Regions from separate parts of the Sphingomonas sp. SP5 genome, predicted to be linked through region 3. Evidence: predicted binding sites of a transcription regulator. Region 3 holds the regulator's gene; each other region holds the start of a gene.
What was found. Region 3 encodes LexA, which represses DNA repair genes until DNA is damaged. Its sites were predicted from a motif close to GTTCCNCNCTTGTTCT; they were not measured.
Positions count from the first base shown of each region.

Region 1: a site for LexA is predicted at 1,286-1,301, ahead of AC4GY7_RS01370 (DNA recombination protein RmuC). Genes of this name have one in related genera too.
Region 2: a site for LexA is predicted at 1,735-1,750, ahead of AC4GY7_RS02400 (ATP-dependent helicase). Genes of this name have one in related genera too.
Region 4: a site for LexA is predicted at 1,959-1,974, ahead of AC4GY7_RS05975 (ribonucleoside-diphosphate reductase subunit alpha). Genes of this name have one in related genera too.

Region 1 is NZ_JBZFLF010000001.1:297,558-301,304, forward strand. Features, by position in the region: gene AC4GY7_RS01370 (DNA recombination protein RmuC) at 1-1,211, opposite strand, end outside; gene def (peptide deformylase) at 1,348-1,866, opposite strand; gene recR (recombination mediator RecR) at 1,916-2,512, opposite strand; gene fmt (methionyl-tRNA formyltransferase) at 2,568-3,479, shown strand; partial or broken gene truA (tRNA pseudouridine(38-40) synthase TruA) at 3,476-3,747, shown strand, end outside.
Region 2 is NZ_JBZFLF010000001.1:528,897-532,643, forward strand. Features, by position in the region: gene rsmD (16S rRNA (guanine(966)-N(2))-methyltransferase RsmD) at 1-234, shown strand, start outside; gene AC4GY7_RS02395 (MFS transporter) at 240-1,520, opposite strand; gene AC4GY7_RS02400 (ATP-dependent helicase) at 1,754-3,747, shown strand, end outside.
Region 3 is NZ_JBZFLF010000001.1:631,424-635,170, forward strand. Features, by position in the region: gene moaC (cyclic pyranopterin monophosphate synthase MoaC) at 1-342, shown strand, start outside; gene AC4GY7_RS02860 (molybdopterin molybdotransferase MoeA) at 347-1,528, shown strand; gene lexA (transcriptional repressor LexA) at 1,585-2,265, shown strand; gene AC4GY7_RS02870 (ComEC/Rec2 family competence protein) at 2,620-3,747, opposite strand, start outside.
Region 4 is NZ_JBZFLF010000002.1:442,449-446,195, reverse strand. Features, by position in the region: gene AC4GY7_RS05980 (TonB-dependent receptor plug domain-containing protein) at 1-1,430, opposite strand, end outside; gene AC4GY7_RS05975 (ribonucleoside-diphosphate reductase subunit alpha) at 1,990-3,747, shown strand, end outside.

The sequences.
Region 1 (3,747 bases), 330 kb from region 3:
TGGTACAATTCCTTGCCCAAGGTGCCGATCGCCCGCGCCTCGCTGGCGAGCTTCTCCTGCCGCCACACCGCCGCGACGGTGCGTGCGATGGCGATCAGGTTGGTCGGGGTCGCGAGCAGCACGCGTTTGTCGAAGGCATAGTCCCACAGGCCGGCGTCATGCTCCAGCGCGGCCGACAGGAAATGTTCGCCGGGGACGAACATTACGACATATTCGGGGGTGTCGTCGAACTGCGCCCAATAGGCCTTGGCGCTGAGGCCGTTGACGTGCGCGCGCATCGAGGCGGCGTGCGCGGTGAGGCCGATCTGGCGCTCGGCCTCGTCCACCGCGCCGAACGCATCCTGATAGGCGTTGAGCGACACCTTGGCATCGATGATGAGCGATTTGCCGCCGGGGACGCGCACGATCGCGTCAGGGCGCAGTCGCCCCCCTTCCCCGTCGGCGACGCTAACTTCCATTTTAAAATCAGTATGTTCGGCCAGCCCGCAGCTTTCCAGCACGTTGCGCAGCTGCTGCTCGCCCCAGCGGCCGCGCGCCTTGGGGGCGTTGCGCAGCGCGTTGACCAGCTTTGCCGCCTCGCCCGACACACGCTCCTGGCCAAGGCGCATCTGCTCGATCTGGCCCTTGAGGTCGCCGAATGCGTCGCGGCGTTCCGCCTCGACCCGCGCGACGCCCTCCTCGTAGCGGGCGAGGCGATCGTTGACCGGTTGGAGCAGCGACTTGAGGTTCTGGCCGGCCAGCTCCTCCGACTGGCGGAAGCGCGCCTCGGCCCGATCGAGGAAGGCCTTCTGGGCGTCGGTCAGCGCGCGGTTGGCAAGCTCGTTGAACTGCGTCGCCATCAGCTCCTTCGCCTCGCGCATATCGGCAAGCCGCGCCTCGAAGGCTTCGCTCTGCGCATGGGCTGCGGCAAGCTCGGTACGGGCCGCGTCGCGGTCGGTGCGGATCGCCACGAGTTCGCCACGCAGGGCCTCGACCGCGCCGGCCCGGTCCTCGGCCTGCGCACGCAGCGCGGCAAGGTTGCGCATCGCCTCGTTACGCTCCTGTTCCACCGCGTCCCGGGCGCGGGTGGCGAGGTCGGCATCGGCGGCCTTGCTCTGCGCGACGGCAAGGTCGGCGGCGAGCGATCCTGCGCGGCGGCTCGCCAGCAGCCAGCCGATCAGCAGGCCTGCGGCGAGCGCCAGAATGGCGATAACGAACGACGACTGATCCACACTTCTACCCTTCGAAAGGTCACAAAAGTCACACCGACGACGGTGTTCTTTTGGGACGATCCCGCATCATCAGGGGAACATAGATCGAACGCGGCGTGTAGGACAGCCCCTTAATATATAGGGCGATCCCTGAGGGTCAGCGGCGGGCCTTGGCCAGCTTCTTCATCACCATGTCGCGCTTCAGGCGGCTGATATGGTCGATGAACAGCACGCCGTTCAGATGATCGATCTCATGCTGCATGCAGGTCGCGAGCAGGCCGGTCAGCTCGTCCTCGTGGTGCGCGCCCGTCTCGTCCTGCCAGCGGACGCGGCAGGCGGTGGGGCGCTGCACGTCGGCATATTGTTCAGGGATCGACAAGCAGCCTTCGTTATAGGTGCTGGTCTCGTCGCTGACCGACAGGATCTCGGGGTTGATATAGGCGCGCGGGGCCTTGATCGGCTTGTCCTCCGCGTCCTTTTCCTCCTGCAGGTCGATCACCAGGATGCGCTGGTCGACGCCGACCTGGATCGCGGCGAGGCCGATGCCATGTGCCGCATACATCGTGTCGTACATATCGGCGACGAACGCACGGGTCGCGTCGGTGATCGCATCGACCGGCTTGGAGATGACGCGCAGACGCGGATCGGGGACTTCGACGATAGGAAGGACGGCCATGGCCCGGGAGCTAGGGGGCGGGCGGGATGGCGTCAAGCATCGCGGCGGATCAGCCGACCGGCCGCCGCGCGCGCAGCGCCTGGGCGAGCGTGCCTTCGTCGAGATAGTCGAGCTCGCCGCCGACCGGCAGGCCATGGGCGAGCTGCGTCAGGCGAACGGGAAACCGCTCGATCCGGTCGGCGAGGTAGTGCGCAGTGGTCTGCCCCTCCAGCGTCGCATTCATCGCCAGTACGACCTCGTCGATGCCGCCGGCCTCGATCCGGCCGACGAGCGCATCGATCGCGAGGTCCTCCGGACGCACGCCCTCGAGCGCGGACAGCCGCCCGCCCAGCACGTGGAAGCGGCCGGGGAACAGGCGCGAGCGCTCCAGCGCCCACAGATCGGCGACCTCCTCCACCACGCACAGCGCCCGCTGGTCGCGGCGGGGATCGGCGCAGATCGCGCACGGATTGGCGGTATCGACGTTGCCGCAGACGGAGCAGGTCTCCAGCCGCTCGTCCACCGCCTCCAGCGCCGCGCGCAGCGGCCCGAGCGCCGCCTCGCGCTTCTTGAGGAGGTGCAGCACGGCGCGACGGGCCGAGCGCGGCCCCAGGCCGGGAAGACGCGCCAGCGCCTGGGTCAGGGCTTCGATTTCGGGAGACGCCATAGCAGGAACAGATAGGGGGTTGCGCGCCCGCCCGCCAGCGCGTTGAAGGCGAGGCATGCGGATCATCTTCATGGGAACTCCCGCCTTCGCGGTGCCGACGCTGGATGCACTGGTGGCGGCCGGGCACAGCGTCGTCGCAGCCTATAGCCAGCCACCGCGGCCGGGCGGGCGGCGCGGGCGCGAATTGGTGCCCTCGCCGGTGCAGCAGCGGGCGGAGGCACTGGGCATAACCGTGCGCCACCCCGTCAGCCTGAAGGGCGCAGACGAGCAGGCCGCGTTCGCCGCGCTGGAGGCCGACGTGGCGGTGGTCGCCGCTTATGGCCTGATCCTGCCCAAGGCGGTGCTGGCGGCGCCGCGGCACGGCTGCCTCAACGTCCATGGCTCGCTGCTGCCGCGCTGGCGCGGCGCGGCGCCGGTGCAGCGTGCGATCCTGGCGGGCGACACCGAGACGGGCGTCGGCATCATGCAGATGGAGGCGGGGCTGGACACCGGCCCGGTGCGTCTGGAGGGCCGCACGGCGATCGACGGCAAGACGGCAGGCGCGCTGACCGAGGAACTGGCGACGATGGGTGCGCAGCTGATGGTGACGGTGCTGGCGGACCTTGCCGCGCATCCCGCCGTGGCGCAGCCGGAGGACGGCGTCACCTATGCCGCCAAGATCGACAAGGCGGAGGCGCGCATCGACTTCACGCGCAGCGCGGTGGAGGTGGAGCGGCTGGTGCGGGCGATGAACCCGGCACCGGGCGCCTGGTGCGAGATCGCCGGCGAACGGGTGAAGATCCTGGCGGCGGACGTGCTGCCCTTCACCTTCCCCGGCGGAGCGGGGGAGACGGTGGACGACGCGCTCACCATCGCCTGCGGCGACGGCGCGATCCGGCCGACGCTGGTGCAGCGCGCCGGCCGCGGCGTGACCAGCGCGACCGAGTTGCTGCGCGGCTTTGCGGTGAAGTCGGGAACCGCGGTGTGACGCGCTTTGCGTTGACGGTGGAATATGACGGCCGGCCGTTCATGGGCTGGCAGCGGCAGAAGCACGGGCCGAGCGTGCAGGCGGCGCTGGAGGAGGCGGTGTTCGCCGTTACCGGCGAACGCACGGCGGTGCATGCCGCGGGGCGCACCGATGCCGGGGTACACGGGCTGGGCATGCGGGCGCATGTCGATATCGCCAAGCCGATCGCGCCGTTCCGGCTGATGGAGGCGCTGAACGCGCGCGTGCGCCCCTCACCGGTGGCGGTGCT
Region 2 (3,747 bases), 100 kb from region 3:
CTGGCGCTCGGTCCGGCGAGCGCGGCACTCGACCTCGTCATGATGGATCCGCCCTATGACACCGGTGCGGGGCTGGTCGCGCTCGACAAGCTCAACCGTTTGGGCTGGATCGCGCCGGCGACCTGGATCAGCCTGGAAACGGCGCGCGGCGAAGAGGTCGCGCCGCCCGGCTTCACCATCGATGCGAGCCGCGTCCACGGCAAGGCGCGGCTTACCCTGCTCCGCCGCGCCTGACGCGGTCAGGCCGGGGCGCGGCGCAGCAGCGCGAGGCCGGCGAGGCTCAGCACGCCGGCAGCGACGAGGTACAGGCCGACCCAGCCGAGGCCGCGCGGTGCCAGCGCCTCGGCGGCGAGCGGGGCGAGCGCGCCGCCGATGATGCCGCCCAGATTGAAGGTCATCGATACGCCGGTATAGCGCACGCCGGCCGGGAACAGGCTGGGCAGCCAGCCGCCGAGCGGACCATAGGCAAAGCCCATCACGAACAGGGCGAAGGCGAGCCAGAGGAAGATCACGAACAGCGAGCCCGCCCCCAGCATCGGTCCCATCGCGATACCCGCGACGATGCAGCCGACGAAGCCGACGATCAGCATCCGCCGCGCATCGGTGCGATCGGCCATGACGCTGGCGACGATCACCCCGGCGGCCAGGAACAGGATGGCGGCAAGCTCCACGCCCAGCATCGCCTGCCGGCCGTACCCCAGCGTCTTGGTGCCGTAACCCAGCGTGAAGGCGGTCGCGAGATAGAAGAGCGCGAAGCAGGCGATCACCCCGCCCGTCCCGGCAACAAGGGCGCGGCCGTGATGGACGATGAGCGTGGCGATCGGCACCTTGGGCAGCGCCTCCGCCTCCGCCGCTTCGAGAAACGCCGGCGTTTCGGTCAGCTTGAGGCGCACCCACAGGCCGAGCGCGACCAGCACGGCGCTGACGAGGAACGGTAGGCGCCAGCCCCATTCGCGGAACTGCGCATCGTCAAGGGCGAGCCCCAGGAGCAGGAACAGGCCGTTTGCCATGATGAAGCCGACCGGCGCGCCGAGCGGCGGAAACATGCCCCAGGTGTTGCGGCGGTGCGGCGGCGCGTTCTCCACGGCGAGCAGCGCCGCGCCGCCCCATTCGCCACCCAGCCCCAGCCCCTGCCCCAGCCGCATCAGGCAGAGCAGCAGCGGCGCGATCCAGCCGACCGCTTGGTAGGTCGGCAGGAAGGCGATGGCCACCGTCGAGCCGCCCATCAGCATCAGGCTGGCGACCAGGGTCGACTTGCGCCCCACGCGATCGCCGAAATGGCCGAACACGATCGCTCCCACCGGCCGCGCGACGAAGGCGAGGCCGAAGCTCGCATAGCTCAGCATCTGCTGCGCCGATCCGCTCTCCGCCGGAAAGAACAGCGCGCCGAACACCAGCGCTGCGGCGGTGGCGTAGATGTAGAAATCGTAGAATTCGACCGCGGTACCGACCAGGCTGGCGGTCAGGATGCGGCGGGGCGATGCGGTCGCGCTCGACGAGGCGGGGTGCGGCTGGGTCATGGCGGTGCACTCATCGCGAATTTTTCACCACGGGCAACATGCGTGAAATCCGACCGCAACAAATCGCGCCTAGAGGCTCAGGTGTCGCTGCTCCTCTCCCCCTGTGGGTGGCGACCTGCCGGTCGCCTCCCCTGTCGACCGGCATCTCCCTGAACTACGGGGCGGTCGCCCGGCGACTGCCCCGATTTTTCACGGACTTGCCCCCATCGCCGCCGTTCCCTACCTGTTCGCCGGTGACCGATCATGCCCCCGCCGCCGCCCTGCAGGACCCACCGTATCTGAAGGGCCTCAACCCGCCGCAGCGCGAGGCGGTGCTGACCACCGAAGGACCGGTGCTGATGCTGGCCGGCGCGGGCACCGGCAAGACGGCGGCGCTCACCGCGCGACTCGCGCACCTCCTCTGGACGCGCAAGGCCTGGCCATCCGAGATCCTGAGCGTCACCTTCACCAACAAGGCCGCGCGCGAGATGCGCGAGCGCGTCGGCCGGCTCGTCAGCGATGCGGTGGAGGGGATGCCGTGGCTCGGCACCTTCCACGCGATCGGCGCCAAGATGCTGCGCCGCCATGCCGAGCTGGTCGGGCTGCAATCCAACTTCACCATCCTCGACACCGATGACCAGCTGCGGCTGCTGAAGCAACTGATCCTCGCCGCCGACCTCGACGAGAAGCGCTTCCCCGCCCGCAGCCTGGCGGGCCTGATCGACGATTGGAAGAACAAGGGCCTGGTGCCCGCCGACATCGATGCCGGCGAGAGCGAGCGCTATGCCAACGGTCGCGGCGGCGAATTGTACGCGCAATATCAGGCACGGCTGAAGGCGCTGAACGCCTGCGACTTCGGCGACCTGCTGCTCCACATGCTGACCATCCTGAAGACGCATCCGGACGTGCTGCGCACCTATCAGGAGCGGTTCAAATATATCATGGTCGACGAATATCAGGACACCAACGTCGTCCAGTACCTCTGGCTGCGGCTGCTGGCCCAGGCGCGCAAGAACATCGCCTGCGTCGGCGACGACGACCAGTCGATCTATTCCTGGCGCGGCGCGCAGGTGGAAAACATCCTGAAGTTCGAAAAGGACTTCCCGGGTGCCAAGGTCATCAAGCTGGAGCAGAATTACCGGTCGACGCCGCACATCCTCGGCGCCGCGTCCGGCATGATCGCCAATAACGGCGGCCGCCTCGGCAAGACCCTGTGGACCGAACTGGACGCAGGGGAGAAGGTGCGCGTGCTCGGCGTCTGGGACGGGCCGGAAGAGGCCCGCCGCGTCGGCGAAGAGATCGAAGCCTGCCGCCGCAACGGCAAGCGGCTGGACGATATTGCGATCCTGGTCCGCGCCCAGCACCAGACGCGCGAGTTCGAGGACCGCTTCATCGCGATCGGCATGCCGTACCGCATCGTCGGCGGCTACCGGTTCTACGAACGCGCCGAGATCCGCGATGCGCTCGCCTATCTGCGCATCGTCAACCAGCCGGCGGACGATCTCGCCTTCGAACGGATCGTCAACGTCCCCAAGCGCGGCCTCGGCGACAAGGCGCTGGCGAAGATCCATCAGCTCGCCCGCGCCGAAGGGCTGCCGCTGACCATCGCGTCGGCCCGCATCCTCGACACCGACGAACTGACCCCGCAGGCGCGCCGCGCGCTCGGCAATTTCGTCGGCGATATCGCGCGCTGGCGCGACATGGCACGCGACCTGCCGCATGCCGAGCTCGCCCGGCAGCTGCTCGACGAAAGCGGCTACACCGCGATGTGGCAGGCGGAAAAGTCGGTCGAGGCGGCGGGGCGGCTGGAGAACCTGTCCGAACTGGTCCGCGCGATGGAGGAATATGAATCGCTCGGCGCCTTCCTCGAACACGTCAGCCTGGTCATGGACAAGGAGGGCGCCGTCGCCGAGCCCGAGGTGACGATCATGACCATCCACGCCGCCAAGGGCCTGGAATATGACACCGTCTTCCTCGTCGGTTGGGAAGAGGGGCTGTTCCCCTCGCAGCGGTCGCTGGACGAGGGCGGCACCAAGAGCCTGGAGGAGGAACGCCGCCTCGCCTATGTCGCGATCACCCGCGCGCGCCGCCGTGCGGTGATCCTCCATGCCGCGAATCGGCGTATCTACGGCCAGTGGACGTCGAGCATTCCCAGCCGCTTCGTCGGCGAACTGCCCGGCGAGCATATCGACAGCGACACGACCATGTCCGGCGGCGAAAGCCTGTGGCGCGCCAATTGGAGCGAGCG
Region 3 (3,747 bases):
GCGATCCGCGACGGCGCCGCGAAGAAGGGCGACGTGCTCGCCGTCGCGCGGGTCGCCGGCATCATGGCGGCGAAGCGCACCGCCGACCTCATTCCGCTCTGCCATCCCCTGCCCCTCACCCGCGTCACGCTCGACCTGACGCTGGACGACGCCGGCATCACCGCCACCGCCCTTGCCGCCACCGATGGCAAGACCGGGGTCGAGATGGAGGCGCTCACCGCCGTGTCGGTCGCGCTGCTGACCATCTACGACATGGCAAAGGCGATGGACCGCGCCATGACCATCGGCGGCATCCGCCTGCTGGAAAAGGCCGGCGGCGCCTCCGGCGACTGGCGCGCCTGAGCCGATGGCGCTGCTGCCGATCGCCGAGGCGCAGGCCCGGCTCTTCGCCCTCGCGACACCGGTGCCGGTGGAAGAGGTGCCGGTGACCGCCGCGCACGGCCGCTGGGCCGCCGCCGACGTGACCGCCCGCCGCACGCAGCCCGCCGCCGACCTGTCGGCGATGGACGGCTATGCGATCCGCTTCGCCGACCTGCCCGGCCCCTGGACGCTGATCGGCGAAAGCGCCGCCGGCCGCGCCTTCGCCGGCACGGTCGAGACGGGCGAGACGGTCCGCATCTTCACCGGCGCGGCACTGCCCGACGGTGCCGACACGGTGATGATCCAGGAGGAGGTGGCGGCGGCCGGCACCGCCATCCGCCTCGTCGGCGAAGGCCCGGCGACGCCGGGGCGCAACACCCGCCGCCGAGGGCTGGACTTTTCCGCCGGCGACCGCCTGATCGCCGCCGGCGACCGGCTGACCCCGGCGCGGATCGCCGTCGCCGCCACCGGTGGCCTCGCGACGCTTCCGGTGCGCCGCGGGGTGCGGGTCGCGATCTGCGCTACCGGCGACGAGCTGGTCGCACCCGGCGCTGCGGCGACCGACAGCGCCCTGCCCGAATCGAACCGCGCGATGCTCGCGGCGATGCTCGCCGACCTGCCGGTCGATGTGATCGACCTCGGCATCCTGCCCGACGATCTTGCGACACTGCGCGATGCCTTCGCAGGCACGGACGCCGACCTGCTCGTCACCACCGGCGGCGCGTCGGTCGGCGATCACGACCTCGTCCGCCCCGCCCTGGAGGCGGCGGGCGGCAGCATCGACTTCTGGCGGATCGCGCTCAGGCCGGGCAAGCCGATGATGGCCGGCCGGCTGGGGCCGATGACGGTGCTCGGCCTGCCCGGCAATCCGGTGTCCGCCTTCGTCACCGCCATCCTGTTCGTGAAGCCGCTGGTCGCGCACCTCGCCGGTGCCGCCGATCCGCTGCCCCGGCCCGCGCTCGCCGTCCTCGGCGAAGACCTGCCCGCCAATGGGCCGCGCACCGACTATCTGCGCGCCGAATTGCGCGACGGTCGCGCCTATGCCTCGACCATCCAGGACAGTTCGATGCTCCTCACCCTGGCCCGGTCGCATGCCCTGATCGTGCGGCCGGTCGCCGCCCCCCCGGCCCGTGCGGGCGACTCGGCGGAAATCCTGCTGATCGCTTGACGGGCGCCGGATTGTTCCCTAGAAGTTCCGCGTCTGTTCTGACGGGAAGGACCGCCATGCTTACGCGCAAGCAGCACGAGCTCGTGTGCTTCATCAACGACCGCCTCGAGGAAACGGGGATCTCCCCTTCGTTCGAGGAGATGAAGGAGGCATTGGACCTCAAGTCGAAATCCGGCGTCCATCGCCTCATCAGCGCGCTGGAGGAGCGGCATTTCATCCGCCGCCTGCCCAACCGCGCCCGCGCGCTGGAAGTGCTGCGCATGCCCGAACGTTCGGAGCGCAAGGCCACCGCCACGCCGGCCCCCGCGCCGGCGAAGACCGGCAACGTCCGCCCCGCGCCGCCCCCCGCCAACGACGTGGTCGAGATCCCGCTGCATGGCCGCATCGCCGCCGGCGTGCCGATCGAGGCGTTCGAGGGCAGCTCGATGCTCGCGGTGCCGGCCGCCCTGCTGGGCTCGGGCGAACATTATGCGCTGGAGGTATCGGGTGATTCGATGGTCGAGGCCGGCATCCTCGACGGCGATTACGCGTTGATCCGCCGCACCGACGTCGCCCGCGACGGCGAGATCGTCGTCGCGCTGATCGAGGACAGCGAAGCCACGCTCAAATATTTCCGCCGCGAAGGCGCGATGATCCGCCTCGATCCTGCCAACCGCGCCTACGAACCGCAGCGTTACGTGCCCGCGCACGTCCGCGTGCAAGGCAAGCTGTCGGGCATCCTGCGCCGCTACGACTGACGGTCGACACCCCCCTCGCCGGTGCGACTTTCGCGACCTTTGCACCGGCGACGACACCTGCACGGGTGTGACTTTTGTGACTTTTGAAATCAGCTAAAGTCCTGATTAAGCACGACATTACGTCGCACTCGTGCTGAGCCCGTCGAAGGAGAGGCGATTCTCATGACTTTAGCGCTGATCGACATCCAAGATAAGGGATTCCTTTCATCCTCCCCCGCCCAGGGGGGGGATTGAAGGTCGATTGGTCCTAAGCATGAGGACCGCATTCAAACCGTTCGTGCTGAGCCTGTCGAAGCACAGGTGAGACTCAGGCCCTCGCCACTAACACTTGCCCCCCTCGCTCCAGCAACCCGATCACCGCCCTACCCCGTCCCGCGGCGGCATGATCGTCGGCGGGACCAGCCACGGATGGCCATCGCCCGCCCGCCGCACCGTCGCGACACGGCCATTCGCCAGCGTCACCGCCACCCCGCCGGTCCGTCGCAGCACCGGCGCATCCAGCGTCAGCCAGCGCGGCCGGCACCCTCGCGGCAGCCGCCGCTCGCTGACCACGATGTCCGCCGCCCGGCACGCCGCGACCAGCGCCGGCCAGGGCACCGGGTAGGCGCTGCGCGTCGCCAGCACCCGCCAGCGACGCCCACCCGCCGCCAGATCGACCGCGCACAGGTCGCGGGTGCAGCGCGCCGCCGCCTGATCGGCGAGCAGCAGCGGCTCGCCCTCCACCCCGCCATTCTCGGCGAGCATGCCGCGCACATAGTCGCCGGCCCTATCGCGCAGCAGGGCAAGATCGGCGCCGAGCCGAACCGCCAGATGCCGCCCGTCGCCGGTCACCAGCACGTCGGGCGCCGGCGTGGCGAGCGCCCAGATGCCGCCCGCCAGCAGCGGCAGCAGCCCCAGCCGCCGCCATCGCGTCCGCCACAACACCAGCCACAGCCCGCCCGCGATCATCAGCGCAAAGGCGCCGGCCGGCATCGACGGCAGCGCCACCGAGGATCCCGGTGCCGCCGCCACCGCATGGGCGAGGCGCAGCAGCAACCGGATCGCAAGGTCGGCCAGCCACCACAGCGGCGCGCCCAGCCCCGCCACGTCGAGCAGCAGCGCCGTCGCCTCGATCGGCATGATGACGAACGTCGTCAGCGGGATCGCGATCAGGTTGGCCGCGGCGCCATACAGGCCCGCCTTGTGGAAGTGATAGGCGGCGATCGGCAGCAACGCCGCCTCCACCGCCACCCCGGTCAGCAGCAGCGATCCCAGCCCGCGCGCCATCCGGCGGCCGATCCGCTCCTCGCGTGGCTCGAACCAATGCCGCCCCCGCGGGTGCTCGTGCAGCGCGACGATGGCGGCGATGGCCGCGAACGATAGTTGAAAGCTCGGCCCGATCAGCGCCTGCGGCCACAGCAGCAGCACGACCATCGCGCCCGCCGCGACCAGTCGCAGCGTCACCGCCTCCCGCCCCATCGCGAGCGCCGCCAGCACCAGCAG
Region 4 (3,747 bases), on a different contig from region 3:
TTGATGAGCGATTTGGCCCACACGCCACCGACATCGTAATGCCAGGCACCAGCGAAATCGCCGCGCACCCCCAAGGTGGCACGATTATAGATTTGCTTGTAATCGATCGTGCGTGTCGGGAAATTGGCGAACCGATAGCCGAAGTCGATCGGAACGGTCGCTGCCGTACCCGCCTGTGCTCCGCATAGCACCTGCGCCTGCTGGGCTGAGATCAGCGGGTTGTTGCAATTCAGCTGGTACCCGCCGGCACCATTGAGTTGCTCACCGATCGTGGCGGGCAAATATGTGCCCTGACTGGTGTTTCGCGTGTACATGTAGCTGCCGTACGCTTCAGCCCAGTCGGCCAACTTGAGCGATAGGAACCCCCCGCCATTGTAGCGTTCGTTGGCGCGCAGCATCTGATAACTGCTGTCCATCCGATTCTGACGGTCGGTCGTGGCGTCCTGTGTGTTGCGATAAGGCCGGAAGATGCGGCTTACACCATCCCTCGCATTGATCTGCGGGGTCCCGCCATTCAGATTGTAGATATATCCATATCGCGAATAGATGGTGCTATCGCAACTCAGCGCTCCATCGATGCCAGCTTGCAGCAGGTGGCACGCCTGGGTCGAACGTGACGGATAGGGCAGGTTATCGGTGTGACGATAACTGAAATAGCCCGAGATCGACAGGCGGTCGTCCAGCAGACGCGTTCCGGCCGTGACATTGATGGTCGCGCGCGCACCATCGTTCGTCCAACCCAGTGGTATGGCGAAGCCCCGGGACTGAGCGACATCCGTCACGATGTTGCGGCGGTTGAAGTGGTTGAAGAAGCCGTAATTGGCATCGACCTGGACGCCTTGGAAATTTTTCTTGAGAACGAAATTGACGACACCTGTCAACGCGTCAGGCCCGTAGACCGCCGCCGCACCGCCGGTGAGGACGTCGACTCGCTCGACCAGGGCAGGAGGAATGGAATTGACGTCGGCTGCTACCTGGCCGCCAAGGCGCTGACCATCCAACAGCACGAGAGCCGCCCCGCCTGAACCACCGATGTTTCGCAGATTGACACGTGCGGTGCCGTTGCCTTCATCGTCGGCCTGGGGATTGTAAGGCACCACTTGCGGCAGACGGTTGAGCACATCTTCGATGTTCACCGCGCCGCTCAGCTTGATCTCTTGCGCGGATACGGCCTGGATCGGTGCAGCAGACGCAAGATTGGGGTTTACGATGCGCGAACCCGTTACGACGATGTCGCCGGCATTGTCCTCTGCCTGGTTCGATGATGTACCGTCTGTCAGCCGTTCGTTCTCACGTTCGGCATTCCTGCGGCTCTGGCCCTTTGCACCATCGTGTTGGGCAGCATCTGCCTGCTGCGCCTGTGCAGCAACCGGCATGACGCAGATCGTCACAAAACAGCTTGTTGCGAGCAAAAGATGCTTATTTCTCATTGTCTTCCCCTCTACTGGCGGCCCTGTCCGCCTTCGCTTGCCTGGTAATGGCTTCGCGGCTCTTCGGCCGGTCTTTAACTTGAGCCGCAACGTTTCGGCTGGTCGTCCAGCGTCGCGTGCAAACCAACCTAAGTCGGATCATTATGATACCGTATTATAGCCAATTCTGACCTATTAAAAGGCCTATTCGGTCATAGTCGCGGCGGTCAAAAAATTTTTGTTCCTGCCCCGTTCCCTTGCACTTTGCGAAACCCGCAGAAGTCCGCGCGTCGTTCGCGATGCGCGGCGCCGTCCGCCCGCTCGGCTACCGGAACCCCATCGCCTCACCGACATTAAGCTCTTGCCTGCGGTGGCGGTTTGCCACAATTTGTAGGGGTTGAGTTCGGGGGCGGACCCAATTGCTGGTAGAGGACGAAGACCCTATTCCTTGGGGACGGGGTCGCACGGCACGCTGCGGCGTCGCGATGTGCTTATTTTGTTCTCACGGCCGGGCCGCCATGGTGGTAGCATGGAAATGCGCCGCCGATTCGAACACTTAGGGAACAAAGGATCGGTTTCGATGGATTTCAGGGACACGCAGGGTGAGGCCATGACCGACACGATCGAAGCGACCGCCGCCGATGCCGCAGCCGAGGCACCCGCCACGAGCGGCAGCAAGGCGATCCACCCCCGGCCCTATCCGGTCGAGGTGGATCACAGCCGCGATGCGCTGCTCACCGATTTCGGCAAGGAAACGCTGAACGATCGCTACCTGCTGCCCGGCGAAAGCTATCAGGACCTCTTCGTCCGCGTCGCCTCGGCCTATGCCGACGATGCCGCCCATGCGCAGCGCCTGTACGACTATATCTCGCGCCTGTGGTTCATGCCGGCGACGCCGGTGCTGTCGAACGGCGGCACCGGGCGCGGCCTGCCGATCAGCTGCTATCTCAATTCGGTGCCCGACAGCCTCAACGGCATCGTCGACACCTGGAACGAGAACGTCTGGCTCGCATCGCGCGGCGGCGGCATCGGCACCTATTGGGGCAATGTGCGCGGCATCGGCGAACCCGTCGGCCTCAACGGCAAGACCAGCGGCATCATCCCCTTCGTCCGCGTGATGGACAGCCTCACCCTCGCGATCTCGCAGGGCTCGCTGCGCCGCGGCTCGGCCGCCTGCTACCTCGACATCTCGCATCCCGAGATCGAGGAATTCCTCGAAATCCGCAAACCCTCGGGCGATTTCAACCGCAAGGCGCTGAACCTGCACCATGGCGTGCTGCTCACCGATGCCTTCATGGAGGCGGTGCGCGACGGCAGGGAATGGAACCTGCTCAGCCCCAAGGACCAGACCGTCCGGGCGACCGTCGACGCGCGCTCGCTGTTCCAGAAGCTCGTTGAAACCCGCCTGCAGACCGGCGAGCCTTATATCGTCTTCGCCGACCATGTGAATCGCACGATGCCCAAGCATCACCGCGAACTCGGCCTCAAGGTGTCGACCTCCAACCTGTGCTCCGAGATCACGCTGCCGACCGGCCGCGACCATCTCGGCAACGATCGCACCGCGGTCTGCTGCCTGTCCTCGCTCAACCTCGAAACGTGGGACCAGTGGAAGGACGACAAGGTCTTCATCGAGGACGTGATGCGCTTCCTCGACAACGTGCTGCAGGATTACATCGACCGCCACGAGCCGGGCATGGAGCGCGCCGCCTATTCCGCCGCACGCGAACGCTCGGTCGGTTTGGGCGTCATGGGCTTCCACTCCTTCCTCCAGGCGCGCGGCCTGCCCTTTGAGGGAGCGATGGCCAAGTCGTGGAACCTGCGCATCTTCAAGCACATCAACGCACAGGTGAACGAAGCCTCGATGCAGCTCGCCGTGGAGCGCGGCCCCTGCCCCGATGCCGCCGACGTCGGCGTGATGGAGCGGTTCAGCTGCAAGATGGCGATCGCGCCGACCGCGTCGATCAGCATCATCTGCGGCGGCACCTCGGCGTGCATCGAGCCGATCCCGGCGAACATCTACACCCACAAGACGCTGTCGGGCAGCTTCTCGGTCAAGAACCCCTATCTCGAAAAGCTGCTGGTCGAGAAATCGAAGAACAGCGAAGCGGTGTGGAGTTCGATCCTCGAACATGGCGGTTCGGTCCAGCATCTCGACTTCCTCTCGACAGAGGAAAAGGACTGCTACAAGACCAGCTTCGAGATCGACCAGCGCTGGCTGCTCGAACTCGCCGGCGATCGCACGCCCTATATCGACCAGGCGCAGTCGCTGAACCTGTTCATCCCGGCGGACGTCGAGAAATGGGACCTGCTGATGCTCCACTTTCGCGCATGGGAGCTC